One region of the Pelotomaculum isophthalicicum JI genome, then DNA from elsewhere that is predicted to be linked to it. Evidence: riboswitches for the same ligand, from Rfam matches in the RefSeq annotation. Region 1 holds a riboswitch; each other region holds the start of a gene.
What was found. Region 1 has a riboswitch for cyclic di-GMP ahead of L7E55_RS00745 (hypothetical protein). Riboswitches for the same ligand answer to the same signal wherever they lie in the genome.

Region 1 (3,168 bases):
TATAGGTAAAGCCACAAATAGGACAAACACTCATTTCATAATAAATCGGATTAATATACTTGTGGTGTTGACAGAAATCATAATCCATCTTCACGGATTGAACGTATTTTGACAAAGCTTTCGGTGTTTCGAATTTAGCGTTGCAAATTGGACAAACGGCTTTTTTATAATACAACATTTCTTTTTGCTCAATCTCTTTTTTGGCGTCTGCCTTATCATCTTCCTCATCAGCATGTTCGACATCGTTTAAATGCTGTTCCAATATATCCGCGAAACCGTTTTCCTCTTTTTCTTCCGGGGCATACGTATCTTTTTTAACGCTGAATTCTTTTGTTTCCTTGGTTAACTGCTCTTGTCGCTCGTCATTGAACTGTACGGGTATATTGGCGGCGGTAATCTGGTTTTGGTCGGTACCCTGGTTAGTTAACTTGCGGTTGGTTTCAATTAATATTTTATTTCGGATATTTGATTGTCGAAGTCTTTTGCTTAAAGTTTCAATTATTTTTACAGCTGCTCTCGGGTTATCATCTAGAAATTCTAGAAAGTCTTTTCGTTCCAGACTAAAAATAATTGATTTTTCTAATGTCCTGGCGCAGGCTGAGCGATATCCGCCGTCTAACAGACTCATTTCCCCAAAAAAATCTGACGGTTCAAGTGTTTGGATAGCCATTTCCTGTCCAGTGGTCGATTTTGCATATATTAAAACTTTTCCTGATATGATTAGGTATAAGCTTGAACCTTGCTCTCCTTCAGAAAATATATCTGTATTTTCTTCGAAACGCTCTAGGCGCATTTTTTTAACCAAGTCTTGTAAAGGATAGTTTATGTCTTTAAAAAAAGGTATCTTCTTTAAAATGCTTTCAAGAGCATCCATGTATGATTTCACCCACCTTTAAGATTTCAGTTAATATTCTATACTACCAAAATATCAATTGAAAGGAATTTTTACTTATTGCAAAGGTGGATTTTTTTCTCAGCTAAAATAACTGTGTTCCCGCATAATATCCATGAATTAAAAACAATAAAAAAAATTCCCTGTATTATGGAATAGGGAATGGTGGGGAGAAAGCCCCTCTAGATGGGTGATTATATTAAAGGAGGTATTAAAAATAATTATAATTATTTTTAATTATCCTACATGAGAAAAATTTCCCAATTTTTTAGGACTTTAGTCCTAAATTGCAGTAACCTTAATGTTTATTAGTTACAATAACACTTAGTTATGACTAACTTCTTTTTTCATCCAATCAGTGATGTTGACGGTATACTCTTTTTCGCTGAAGCGGGATAAAAACTTGTTAGATGAATCGTCGAAACCCATCATTAAATAAAGGGCGACTCCAGCGGCCAGCATTGGAGTGTTATATTTTATCAGAATAAATATGGTTATGAAAGGTAAAATGAAGTATAGAACTTTTGGGTAAAATGTTTTTATATAACGCATATACTACCCCTTCTTTGTAAAGGAATCCCGGGGTTACTGGTAACCCGGCTATCATGGTACTACACGATACTTTAGACCCGTGGCTTTGCGTCCATAGTTTTCACTATGTTTGCCTTTTTCAGTTTGCGTTGTTACTATATTATAACAGCTATTTAAAATAAGAAAATGTGAAAGGAGAACTATTATCACAGGACTATGGTCCTATTTTTTACGACATTCAGGTAGGAAAAACCGTATAAAATGTCAAAATCAATTGTTTGTACAATAGGGGCAACATTGAAGCATACTGTGTGAATATCTTCATAATTATCACATGACAATTCAATCAAGAAAGGATTTACCGTAACCTAGTATTGGAGGCAAGTTGACTTTAACTACTTGTTCGGATAAAATATTAAATGCGCTAGTTGTTAACTAAAAATTTATTTAATTAAGCTGATGTGGCTCAGGGGTAGAGCAGCGCACTCGTAATGCGCAGGTCGTGGGTTCAAATCCCACCATCAGCTCCAAGAAAATCAAGGCCTCCGGGGTTTTAGCTGGAGGCTGTTTTATTAATGACCCTAATGTCTCCTGGTACGCCTTACCTTTTTAACATCTTTCACCTCTCTTTGCCCGTCTTTAAGGCGGGCTTTTTCTACAGTCCAACCGAAAAACAAAAACCCAGCCCATTGATGGACCGGGTTTTTGCCAAGGAGGTCTATGGAACAAAAGGAGCAACTGTTAATATAACTTATGCTGCTAGATTAATTTGGGTGCATAACCATTGATTAACACATAAATCATTGCCTGCATATTATATAAAAAAGCAAAAGGGGTGATTCTTATGGCATTCGGCGTAGGTGCAGGTTGCGGCACAGGATGCGGCACAGGTTTTGGTAACATCGGGTTTATTGTTTTCCTGATTTTTATCCTGCTCATCTTTGGAGTGAGTTGCTGCGGAGGCTGTATTTAGTATGAAAGCCTTATAAGGAGGTATTTCCATGGCTGAAGTTAAGTCCCAAGTAGTTAAAGCGGAAGAAGCTTGTGGCACAGGTTGTTTTAGTAGCCCAGCGTTTATTATCTTCCTGATTTTCATCCTGCTCGTTTTCGGCGTGGGCATGTGCGGCTGCTGCATTTAAACTGTAAAAACACTAACATAAAGGCTACGTTTGTAACCATCGGTATTTACCGGTGGTTATGATTTTGGCAATGGTAAAATGAGATACATGCAAAATATGGCCAACCGGGTGAACTATCACCGGGCCATACGGCTCAAAAACGTAGAAATCATATAAATATAATGTCAAGATGGGGTAATCGAAAGAATATAACAACGTCTGAATAGCCGGAGTTGCCATAAAATAAGCCGGGAACCACGAATCCTGGCTTAACTGGAGAGGTTTACTGCAAACATAAGAAAGGCCGTAGCGTAAATACGCCACGGCATACCGGCAGAGGCAAAAGTATTTTCCTCTTCCTATTTGTTATCTTTTGCTTCCATTAATGAGCCAAGGCAATGTTTTAACTTCTCAACTTCCACTTCACCACAAATTATCACGACAATACTATCCTTAATTTCAATGCGGCAATTGCGGCAATCGCATTCCTCTTCTTTTTTCTCTACGAAGCCCATTTTGAATTCCCTCCTCTCGGGGATGGATTTCCTGACCGGTCTTAAAATATAATATGTCATATGGGTTATTATGGTTAACGTTACCGTGGAGAATATTACCATGTAAAATATT
Region 2 (3,168 bases), on a different contig from region 1:
GTTGTACCGGTGAAATTCTTTGCAAATAATTATGGGTAAATATTGAGGTAACTTAAATCGGTCCATTTAGATTTACTTAAAATTGGTATGGTAATATCGTTGACAATGATGAGGTTGTGTTGTATATATGATTGTGAAACATTGACCATAACATGGTTTAATGTATACTCAATGTAATAACTATTTTAAACTTTACTATCAGGAGGATGTAAATAATGCAGCAAAATAATGATGAAGTTGAAAAAAACGGCGGATGCGGTCATGGCGGATGTGGTCATGAAGGCAAAAGCGGCATTCAGAAATTGCCTGTAAACGAATTAAGCCATATTGAGAATGTTATTGCTGTAATGAGTGGAAAAGGTGGTGTGGGAAAATCTTCAGTGACATCTCTACTTGCCTGTGAGGCTAAAAAAAAGGGCTATTCGGTAGGAGTGCTGGACGCGGACATCACCGGTCCAAGCCTGCCGAAGATGTTTGGCGTTAAGGGTATGGCGAAAAGCACCGGCTTCGCGCTGTTACCTTTAGATACCGATAAAGGTATAAAAGTCATGTCACTAAACTTATTGACCCACAATGAAGATGACCCGGTTATTTGGCGAGGGCCGGTAATTGCCGGTACGGTCAAGCAGTTTTGGACTGATGTCGCCTGGGGTGACCTTGATTACCTTTTTGTCGATTTGCCGCCTGGCACTGGTGATGTGCCTTTGACTGTAATGCAATCCCTGCCTCTCAACGGGCTTATCGTTGTATCTTCACCACAAGACCTTGCCGTAATGATTGTGAGCAAGGCAATTAAGATGGCCCAATACATGAATATTCCCATTCTTGGTCTGGTTGAAAATATGAGTCGTGCCGTTTGCCCTCATTGCGGCGAAGAATTTGAGCTGTTTGGCCCTAGCCGGGGCAAAGAAATATCTGAAAAATTCGAGGTTCCGTTTATCGGTGGTTTGCCTATTGACCCGCACCTTTCAAATCTTTGCGATCAAGGCAAGATTGAAGAATATAACAGTAATCTTTTTAAAAATCTAATCCCTGAAAAGGTAGTTCAATAGAACGTATTAATCTATGGGAGGGTATGGAAAGAATAGGTTAACCATAAGTAAATTTTACTGCAAAATATATATAAGGTTAATTTTGATGGCAAATGCAGCCGGGCTTATTAATGAGGCCCGGTATTTGCCGCTTATTCAAGTTGAGTCGGTGTTAAAGATTCGTTAATAGGTCTTTGGACCCATTAAAAAATAGGAACTATTTCCTATTGAAATTGAGTATTATGTCAAATATAGTCATATGACAGTATCTTATATTGGTTTGATAAAATATTTATTTAGCTTATCGCAAAAATATGTAAACTTCATATTTGGCATAGTTTCCGAAAGGATTCTGCGCAAAGCCACGGGTCTAAGGTAAGTGTACTATGATAGCCGGGTTGCCACGATAACAAAATTTCGTTAGTGCTATAAAAACCCGAGTTTGCAAACGGGTTTTTTGATTGTTATGGGAATGTACTGCCGCATGAGAAATGCTTATTATGGAGGGACTCATGGTTCGTTTTCCGACGCGGGGGGAAAAACAATATAAGTTTGTGTTTTGTGCCTTTCTCTTAGTTTTAGGTGTTTTTGCCTTTGGTCTAAAACCGGCAATTGCGGTTGAGACTTCAATACAGCAAATGGGAGAGCCCGCTGTCCAAGCGGTAAAAACCGACTTTAGAGACTTGGATAACGACAAACAGCTGCTTCCCTCTGTCCATTACCTTGCCGCAAAAGGCATTATCAACGGATTCCCTGACGGCACCTTCCGGCCGGCGGACAGCCTCACCCGCGCTGAGGCTGCAAAAATCTTAGTCTTAACGAAAGGACTGCCAGAGCAGTCTGGCGGACAACCTGTTTTCAGTGACGTGCCGACCGGCCACTGGGCTTTTGGGACAATTCAAGCGGCGGAAAAAGCCGGCTTGCTTTATGGTTATGAGGACGGAACATCTAAACCTGAAGAACCCGTCACTCGCGCAGAGGCAATCGCTTTGCTACTCAGAATTTCCGGGGGAACCCTTACTTATAAGAACGTTGATATTGCCGATAATGTTACCGGCCTAACGCCTGGGACAAGTTACAGCTTCACCATAGAGGCACGCGACGCGGCAGGCAATTTGAGCAGCGATGGGCCGGCTATAGAAGTTACAACGACTTCGCTGCCGGATACCCAAGCGCCTGTATGGGCAATCGGGGGCGCGCTCTTGCCTTCGAATATCACGGAGAACGGGTTGACCCTGAACTGGTTCGGTGCGACAGACAATGCGCTGGTTACCGGCTATGAGTTGTATAAAGACGGTGTCCAATTTGACAGCGTGTCAGGGAGCACGTACAGCTACACAGTTGCAGGTCTGGCGCCGGACACCTCTTACGAGTTCAGCGTCAAAGCGCTTGACGGGGCAGGCAACCGGAGCAGCGAGTTGACAACAACAGTAACGACGGCGAAAACGTCGGACAACCAGGCGCCAACATGGGCCGACGGCGTGATAACGTCATCGAATATCACCTCTAACAGCGTAACCCTGACCTGGTCCGGGGCGGCGGACAATGTTGCTGTAACCGGTTACGAATTGTAGTTATTACTATAAACAGTGTAACTCTGAGTTGGTCGGGAGCGACGGACAACGTATCGGTGACCGGCTACAGATTGTATAAGAACGGGGTAAAGATTGCCGACATACCGGCGGGCACATATAGTTATACCGTTTCCGGCTTGACAAAAAACGCATCGTATACATTCAGTATTGAAGCGGGTGACGCAGCTGGTAACTGGAGCAATAGCGGGCCAACTGCAAGAGTAAAAACAAAAAAGACACCCTAGATCTAACAGGGCGGGCAAAACAAATTCTCTAGCATGTCGAACGACATGCAACAATAGGCAATGAAGCACACGAAGATATTGAGAGTAGCAATTGACTCCAATATCTTTTTTTGCCTTTATCTTACTCCGGAGGAGCTTATGTCAATTATTGATTCGGAAATGATCATAAGTAGGATTTTCGACCGTCGTTGGAGAAGTTGATCAGTTATCTCGACTAAAAAATTTCATGTGAGGAGGTTGCAAAAATGTCTGATAAAATATGCCCGTTGCGCAATACAATATGTGGTACTAAAACAAGAAGGTGAGTTAACAGATGAA
Region 3 (3,168 bases), on a different contig from region 1:
GTACCAAAGAAAATCAGAAAATACGCAAAAAACTCTTGACATTTTCAAAATCGCCCAACAATCGAAATGGATGGTACTTTTTACTGGTTGCGGCCTCCACAGATGCTAAGATTTTTGCTCCGCATAACTTCCGTTGTCTTTTGCATGCTTTCTTTTCTTAGCTTGAAACCGTTGGTACGCTTATCAATCAAGGAATTGATCCGTATATAGGCTCCATTAATAGGGGGTTGAACCGCCGTGTTCCAGATGGCAATTTAGTCGTAATCTTTGGAAGGAAAGTCCTTTTATTTGTCGAAATATGCTCATATAAAGATAAGACGATCCGTAGATCACTATGACAGGTGAGGTGGAAAGATGAAAGTCAAGGACAAGATGGTACGGAATGTGGTTACTGTAAATGCTGATGTTTCAATCAAAGAAGCCTTGAACTTAATGCGGACGAAAGACTGTAGGAGACTACCGGTACTTGACAATAAAGGCACTCTGGTGGGTATTGTTGTAGAACACGATATTGAAAAAGTCCTTTGTCGTCCGGGTGGTTATCCCGAAACGCCTGTTAGTTGGGCAATGAGCTATAAATATGTTTTTATAGTAAATCCCGAAGATGATATTGTTTCAGCGGCTAAACTGATGTTGGACAAAAAAATAAGCAGCCTGCCGGTTTTAGATGAAGGAAAAATAGTAGGAATTATAACTTCTGCGGATATGCTTCAAGTAGTTATTGATACATACTCATCTGTAAAATAGATATTTCAATATTATAGTTAAATAATTACAGATAGATATTGAACCTTCGGACTCTTTTTCAGCAACATCATAAACCACCTCACTCGTTGCTTATGGTCGCCGGAAAATGGCGCAGGAATTGCGCCGTAGCGACAAGTTGGGTTATCAACGATTGAACGAATGACGGAAGAGCTTGTAAATAAATTTATGGGGGAACGCAAGCAAACGTATCAGGCCATCGCGCCACGTATTTCATTCTGACCTTATGGCAAGTATTGGAAAAGGCGGGTATTTCTAAACTAAAAAAGCAAGGGACAATGAAATCAACTCTATCATTTGGGCATCTTGAGTTGATTGAGTAAGTGATGCAACCGACCTTTTATCAGATAATAAAGGTCGGTTTTTTATATGATTTATTCACTTAGAAGCAATCAGATGAGTATACGGAGGGACAGTATATGGATAATCCCCTGCAGATTTTTATCGAGGAAACGTTAACCAGGATTACCAAAATACGTCAGGCCATAAGTACCTTAAAAGAAGAGCCACATAATAAAACATGCCAGAACATCCTACATATATTCTTCCACACTGTTTATGGCACCGGCGCTGCTGTCGGCTTTGGGGAAATAATCGAAGCCGCGAAAAGCCTGGAAGACAGAATTGCCACCAATCTTGAAACTGGGCAGGCGGCAGACATAAACCTTTTAAAGGAGTGTGAAGATACTGTAGACATCATCGAAGAGAGGGCAAACCTTCTAAAAACAGTCGAAGACATAATATCGCCCGATGAGCAAGAGCAAAAACTCCCAGAGGTGCCGCGCAAGGAAGTGCTTATCGTAGACGATGATACCGCCATAAGACAATTTATAAAACAAGAGTTATCAAAAAAGAATTTAGGAATTGTTGATGCTGGTGATGCTTCTGAAGCCAAAAAAATTCTTGAACACTACAGGCCGGATTTAATTATTCTTGACATCGTAATGCCCGGAACAAATGGCCTGGAGCTTTTTAAAGAACTGCGAACAGATCATCGCTATAAGTGGACGCCAATCTTTTTTCTTACCAGCAAATCCAGTCCCATGGAAATAGTTGAGGGTATTAAATTAGGGGCTGACGATTACATAATAAAGCCATTCAACACGGAAGATTTAGTTGCCCGCATCGAAGCTAAGATCAGCCGCATGGAGGAACTGCACGGCCTGGCAGTCCGCGATCCGCTTACCGGAACTTTTTCCCGTGGTTACTTTATGGAAAGACTTACTGAAGAAGTTGAACGCTTTTCCCGCCATAAAAAAAGCTTTTGCGTTGCCATATGCGACCTTGATTTCTTTAAGAAAGTTAACGACGAACACGGTCATCAGGTTGGCGATTTCGTCCTGCAGCAGTTTGCCTCCTTTCTATACAGCAAGTTTCGAAGAACCGATACGATTGGGAGATACGGCGGCGAGGAATTCGTTGCCCTTCTTCCGGATACTGATGCGTTAACCGCCTATAAAATATTGGAACGATTGCGTTCCGCATGGGAAAAAATGCCCATAATCGAACCCTATCAAAATAAAAACATCCAGATAACCTTTAGCTCTGGAATAGGAGAGTTTGACAAAGACGGTAAAACTGAACAGGAAATAATTAAAGCCGCTGATGCTGCCCTTTACCTGGCTAAAGAAACTGGCAGAAACAAAGTTGTTCTGGCGGGTCAATCAGGTAAAGGTGTTCATTCCCCCCTAACCAAAATTCTAGTAGTCGATGACAGTGCTGTAATCAGAAACATCTTGTTGAAAGAGTTAGAAGAGGACTATATGGTGTTCATGGCAAAAGATGGAGAAGATGCACTGGAGCAATTGCAAAGGATAAGGCCCCACTTGGCTATTATCGATTTAATAATGCCAATAATAGGTGGTCTGGAACTGATAAAAAAAATTAGAGAAAACCCAAATAATTCACATATAAAGATCATAGCGTTTAATGATGAAAGCGTACAGACAGAAACGAGGACGTTTGGATATTTAAGTAAAGATGAGATCATAGCCTTAAAAAATATGTATCCAAATTTCCAGCTTAAAGAATTGTATCTTTCGAATTTTTCGATCAATGATTACCATGATTTTTTTGAATGGGATGAGGATAATACCTTGCGTAGTTTCTATGCGGAGAAGTGTTTTTTTGACGGGAATTCTGATTTTAGCGATACTAAGTATGGCATGGATGGTTTTAGTCTGGCATCTTGTTTTTTTGGAAATGGGAAAGTTGACTTTCAAAAAACGATATTCATGTCAGACACGGTGCATTTTAACAATATTACTTTTGGAACAGGAGAAAAAGATTTTACTTCCTCATGTTTTTATAGTAAAAACGTCAATTTCTTTGGTACGCAATTTGGCGACGGTAAAGTACTTTTTAGGGGCAGTAATTTAAATAATTCGTACCTGAATTTTAGCG
Region 4 (3,168 bases), on a different contig from region 1:
GATCTTCATATAATTAACAAAGCTGATATGCAGCCCTTCTTTTTCGGCTATACCCAAAACGACAACATTTGCCGAGGCGCCTATGGCTGTTCCATTGCCGCCAAGGCAGGCGCCCAACGACAGCGACCACCACAGCAGGTTTAAGTCCGCGATACCTCCCAAACGGCCCATGTCTTGAATGAGCGGGATCATTGTAGCAACAAAAGGAATGTTGTCAACAAAGGCCGAGGCTATGGCGGACAGCCAAAGAATCAGCATAGCGGTGGGCACCATGATGCCACCTGTTACATCCAGTGACCATTTAGCCATTGCTTCAATTACTCCTACCTTCTCTAAAGCCCCAACCACTACGAATAGGCCAACAAAGAAAAAGATAACAGGCCACTCCACCGCATATAAGGCATGCTCCGGGTCACTCATTGTAACCAGAAGCAATAAGCTGGCGCCTGACAGGGCTATAACTGATGATTCAAGGTGTACATATTGGTGCAAGACAAAACCTAGAACGGTTAGGAAAAGTACAATCAGACATTTATTTAAAAGCTTTTGATCCTTTATCTCATCCTTTTCATTAATTTCCATAATATTATCTTTGAGTTCAGGTCTAGCCACCAGTTGTCTTCTATATATGATCTGAATAAAGAAAATGGTCAAAATATATATAACAATTATTACAGGGGTCAGGTTAAAGACAAAGTCCATAAAGCCGAGACCAGTGGCGCTACCAATCATGATGTTCGGCGGGTCGCCAATTAAAGTGGCTGTGCCCCCAATATTGGAGGCGATGATTTCAGAAATCAAGAACGGCAATGGGTTAAGTTCAAGCTGCCTCGCTATGGCAAAGGTAACAGGCACAATTAATAGCACAGTGGTAACATTGTCTAAAAACGCGGATAAGATAGCTGTTATCAAAGACAGGGCGGCGATAATTTTGATCGGTTCCCCTCTTGAACTTTTGGCTGCCTTAATTGCCAAATATTCAAAAATACCGGTTTGCTTGGTGATACCCACAATGATCATCATACCCACCAGCAAGCCAATGGTGTTAAAATCAATAGCTTCAACAATTTGTTCCAGACCTAATATTTTTGTTAAAGCCATTAAACTGGCTCCTACCAAGGCAACCACAGTGCGATGAATTTTTTCTGTAACTATTACCGCGTATGTAATTAAAAAAATTGCCGTAGCAAAAATGACCTGACTACTTTCCGACAAGATCTAACCTCCCTTTCACATATCAATACATCTGAAATATTAAGTTTTATCTTCACCTCCAGGTAAAATTTATATAATTTAACACAATCCTAAAGAAACGCAATAAAAAAGAGGTGGGAACAGTCATATAAGACTATACCCACTCCAGTAAAGTCAATGTCCTTGTCGCCTGGCAATCATGGCATATATACCAGCTTTAGACCCATGGCTTAGCGTCCCCGGTTTTCACACGGGTTTGCCCAACACGATGTTACGATATTATTTTTTTTTATTATATATTTATTGCATGCATAGTACAATATTTTTTTCATGTTTGATGTCCCATCGTTATATATTACCTTGCTGATTTGCAGGTAGCCATAATAATATTTATTTAGCTATAACTCGATTCCGGCCGCTCTGTTTTGCTTCATAAAGAGCTGCGTCTGCCCGTTCAATCAACTCTTCGATGCGTTCGCCCTTTTTGAAGGAAGTCACACCCAGACTGCATGTTTGATGCCCCGCTCCGGGGAACACCGTTTGTTCAACCGCAGCCCTGATTTTTTCCGCCACGACCAGCGCGCCATCGAGCCCGGTTTCCGGCATGGCGATGAGGAATTCCTCTCCACCCCAGCGGCTCAACATATCCGGAGCGCGCACTTGCTTCTTGATGATCTTAACGATGTTGACGAGGAACGCATCTCCGGCAATGTGCCTGTATGTGTCATTCACTTCCTTAAAAAAGTCTATGTCCAAAATAATGATTGAAAACTCTGAACCGTACCGTTCACACCGGTTCTTTTCACTGTTCAATAATTCGCAGGCCTTCACCCTGTTATAGGCCTGAGTCAAGAGATCTGTTTCAGCCAGCCGCCTAGTTTCTTTATTGGCTATTTCCAGTTCATCCGTGACCGCCCTAATGAAGTGGAGCAAACGGGAAATGAACCGGGAATGTTGGTAAGCAAAAAGATCCGCGTCCTCCTGAAACAGCGGCTTCCTATGCCCATTTTGGATTTGCGCGGCTTTCCCGCCGTAATTGCGCTCTTTCATGCCTACCGCCACCATAGTGTAATTGAGATGATTGATGCTGTTCGGGCTGCTGTTTATTTCTCCATGTGTATAGAATCCGGATGTCGGTGCAATATTTTCAAATGGTTTTGTCTCTAACTCCACATCGTTATGCAAGAAAGCTCGCCTGGCGGCACAGCTATAAAGGAAAATAGATTCAGGCTCGAAGGCTGCCAGCAGGCTTTGCACTGCAGCAGCCTGTTCAATAATTGTGTTTGGATCGCCGTAACCGAAGAGAACTGTTTCACCCTTCTTTAAATCAGCAAGGAATAAGATAGCATTTTCCTCGTTGACTGCCATAGCGGGCCTGGCGTACTGCCTGCCATCTCTTTTTACCATCAATGGAAACACTATGGCGTTATGCTGGAAGCTCTTATCATTTTGAATATCCAGATATCGCCGATATATTTTGAAGGCAGGTTGACCGTCGATTTTTTTCACCCAATAGCCGTTCACTTCCGTGATAACCATTTCCTTACCTAACGGATGCCAGCCAAGATAGTTATGTGTTTCAATCTTAATCCCATCTCCCAGAAAAGCAACCGCGACCACACCCTTAAAGGTGTGCCGGGAGTTGCAGAAAATCAGGGCTTTCATTTCTGATACCGGTGATGAATACTCGCCTGCGCCACCGCCGAAAACAGGATAGGCGACTTGAGCATCGGCAAAGCCTGTTAAAAAATCTGACACGTCCATCGTTGTAGTTGTCGTCAGCAACAACACACCCGCTATTTTCGCGCACGTGTTTTCAATATCGGCGCGTAAAGTTTTCCCCAAATCAACTTCTCCGCCGGTTGCGGCGTCCAATATAAAGGCTTTTACGGTTGTTTCTTTAAAAAACGTTATTGAAATGACCGTAGAGTTAGTGAATAGCTGGCCGTTAGCAATCTCTCCCGAGGTAGAAGC

Region 2: another riboswitch for cyclic di-GMP. It lies ahead of L7E55_RS04740 (S-layer homology domain-containing protein); the one in region 1 lies ahead of L7E55_RS00745 (hypothetical protein).
Region 3: another riboswitch for cyclic di-GMP. It lies ahead of L7E55_RS07085 (diguanylate cyclase); the one in region 1 lies ahead of L7E55_RS00745 (hypothetical protein).
Region 4: another riboswitch for cyclic di-GMP. It lies ahead of L7E55_RS14445 (ArsB/NhaD family transporter); the one in region 1 lies ahead of L7E55_RS00745 (hypothetical protein).

What each region holds. Positions count from the first base shown of each region.
Region 1 is NZ_JAKOAV010000001.1:163,480-166,647, forward strand. It holds gene L7E55_RS00740 (DUF2225 domain-containing protein) at 1-874, opposite strand, end outside; gene L7E55_RS00745 (hypothetical protein) at 1,217-1,444, opposite strand; cyclic di-GMP riboswitch class I at 1,480-1,568, opposite strand; tRNA gene L7E55_RS00750 (tRNA-Thr) at 1,879-1,953, shown strand; gene L7E55_RS00755 (hypothetical protein) at 2,268-2,396, shown strand; gene L7E55_RS00760 (hypothetical protein) at 2,425-2,562, shown strand; gene L7E55_RS00765 (hypothetical protein) at 2,901-3,056, opposite strand.
Region 2 is NZ_JAKOAV010000006.1:28,644-31,811, reverse strand. It holds gene L7E55_RS04745 (Mrp/NBP35 family ATP-binding protein) at 216-1,052, shown strand; cyclic di-GMP riboswitch class I at 1,353-1,437, shown strand; gene L7E55_RS04740 (S-layer homology domain-containing protein) at 1,544-2,605, shown strand; gene L7E55_RS04735 (fibronectin type III domain-containing protein) at 2,557-2,850, shown strand; gene larC (nickel pincer cofactor biosynthesis protein LarC) at 3,164-3,168, shown strand, end outside.
Region 3 is NZ_JAKOAV010000010.1:28,169-31,336, forward strand. It holds gene L7E55_RS07080 (CBS domain-containing protein) at 355-747, shown strand; cyclic di-GMP riboswitch class II at 1,029-1,112, shown strand; gene L7E55_RS07085 (diguanylate cyclase) at 1,185-3,168, shown strand, end outside.
Region 4 is NZ_JAKOAV010000033.1:31,527-34,694, forward strand. It holds gene L7E55_RS14445 (ArsB/NhaD family transporter) at 1-1,215, opposite strand, end outside; cyclic di-GMP riboswitch class I at 1,376-1,465, opposite strand; gene L7E55_RS14450 (sensor domain-containing diguanylate cyclase) at 1,585-3,168, opposite strand, start outside.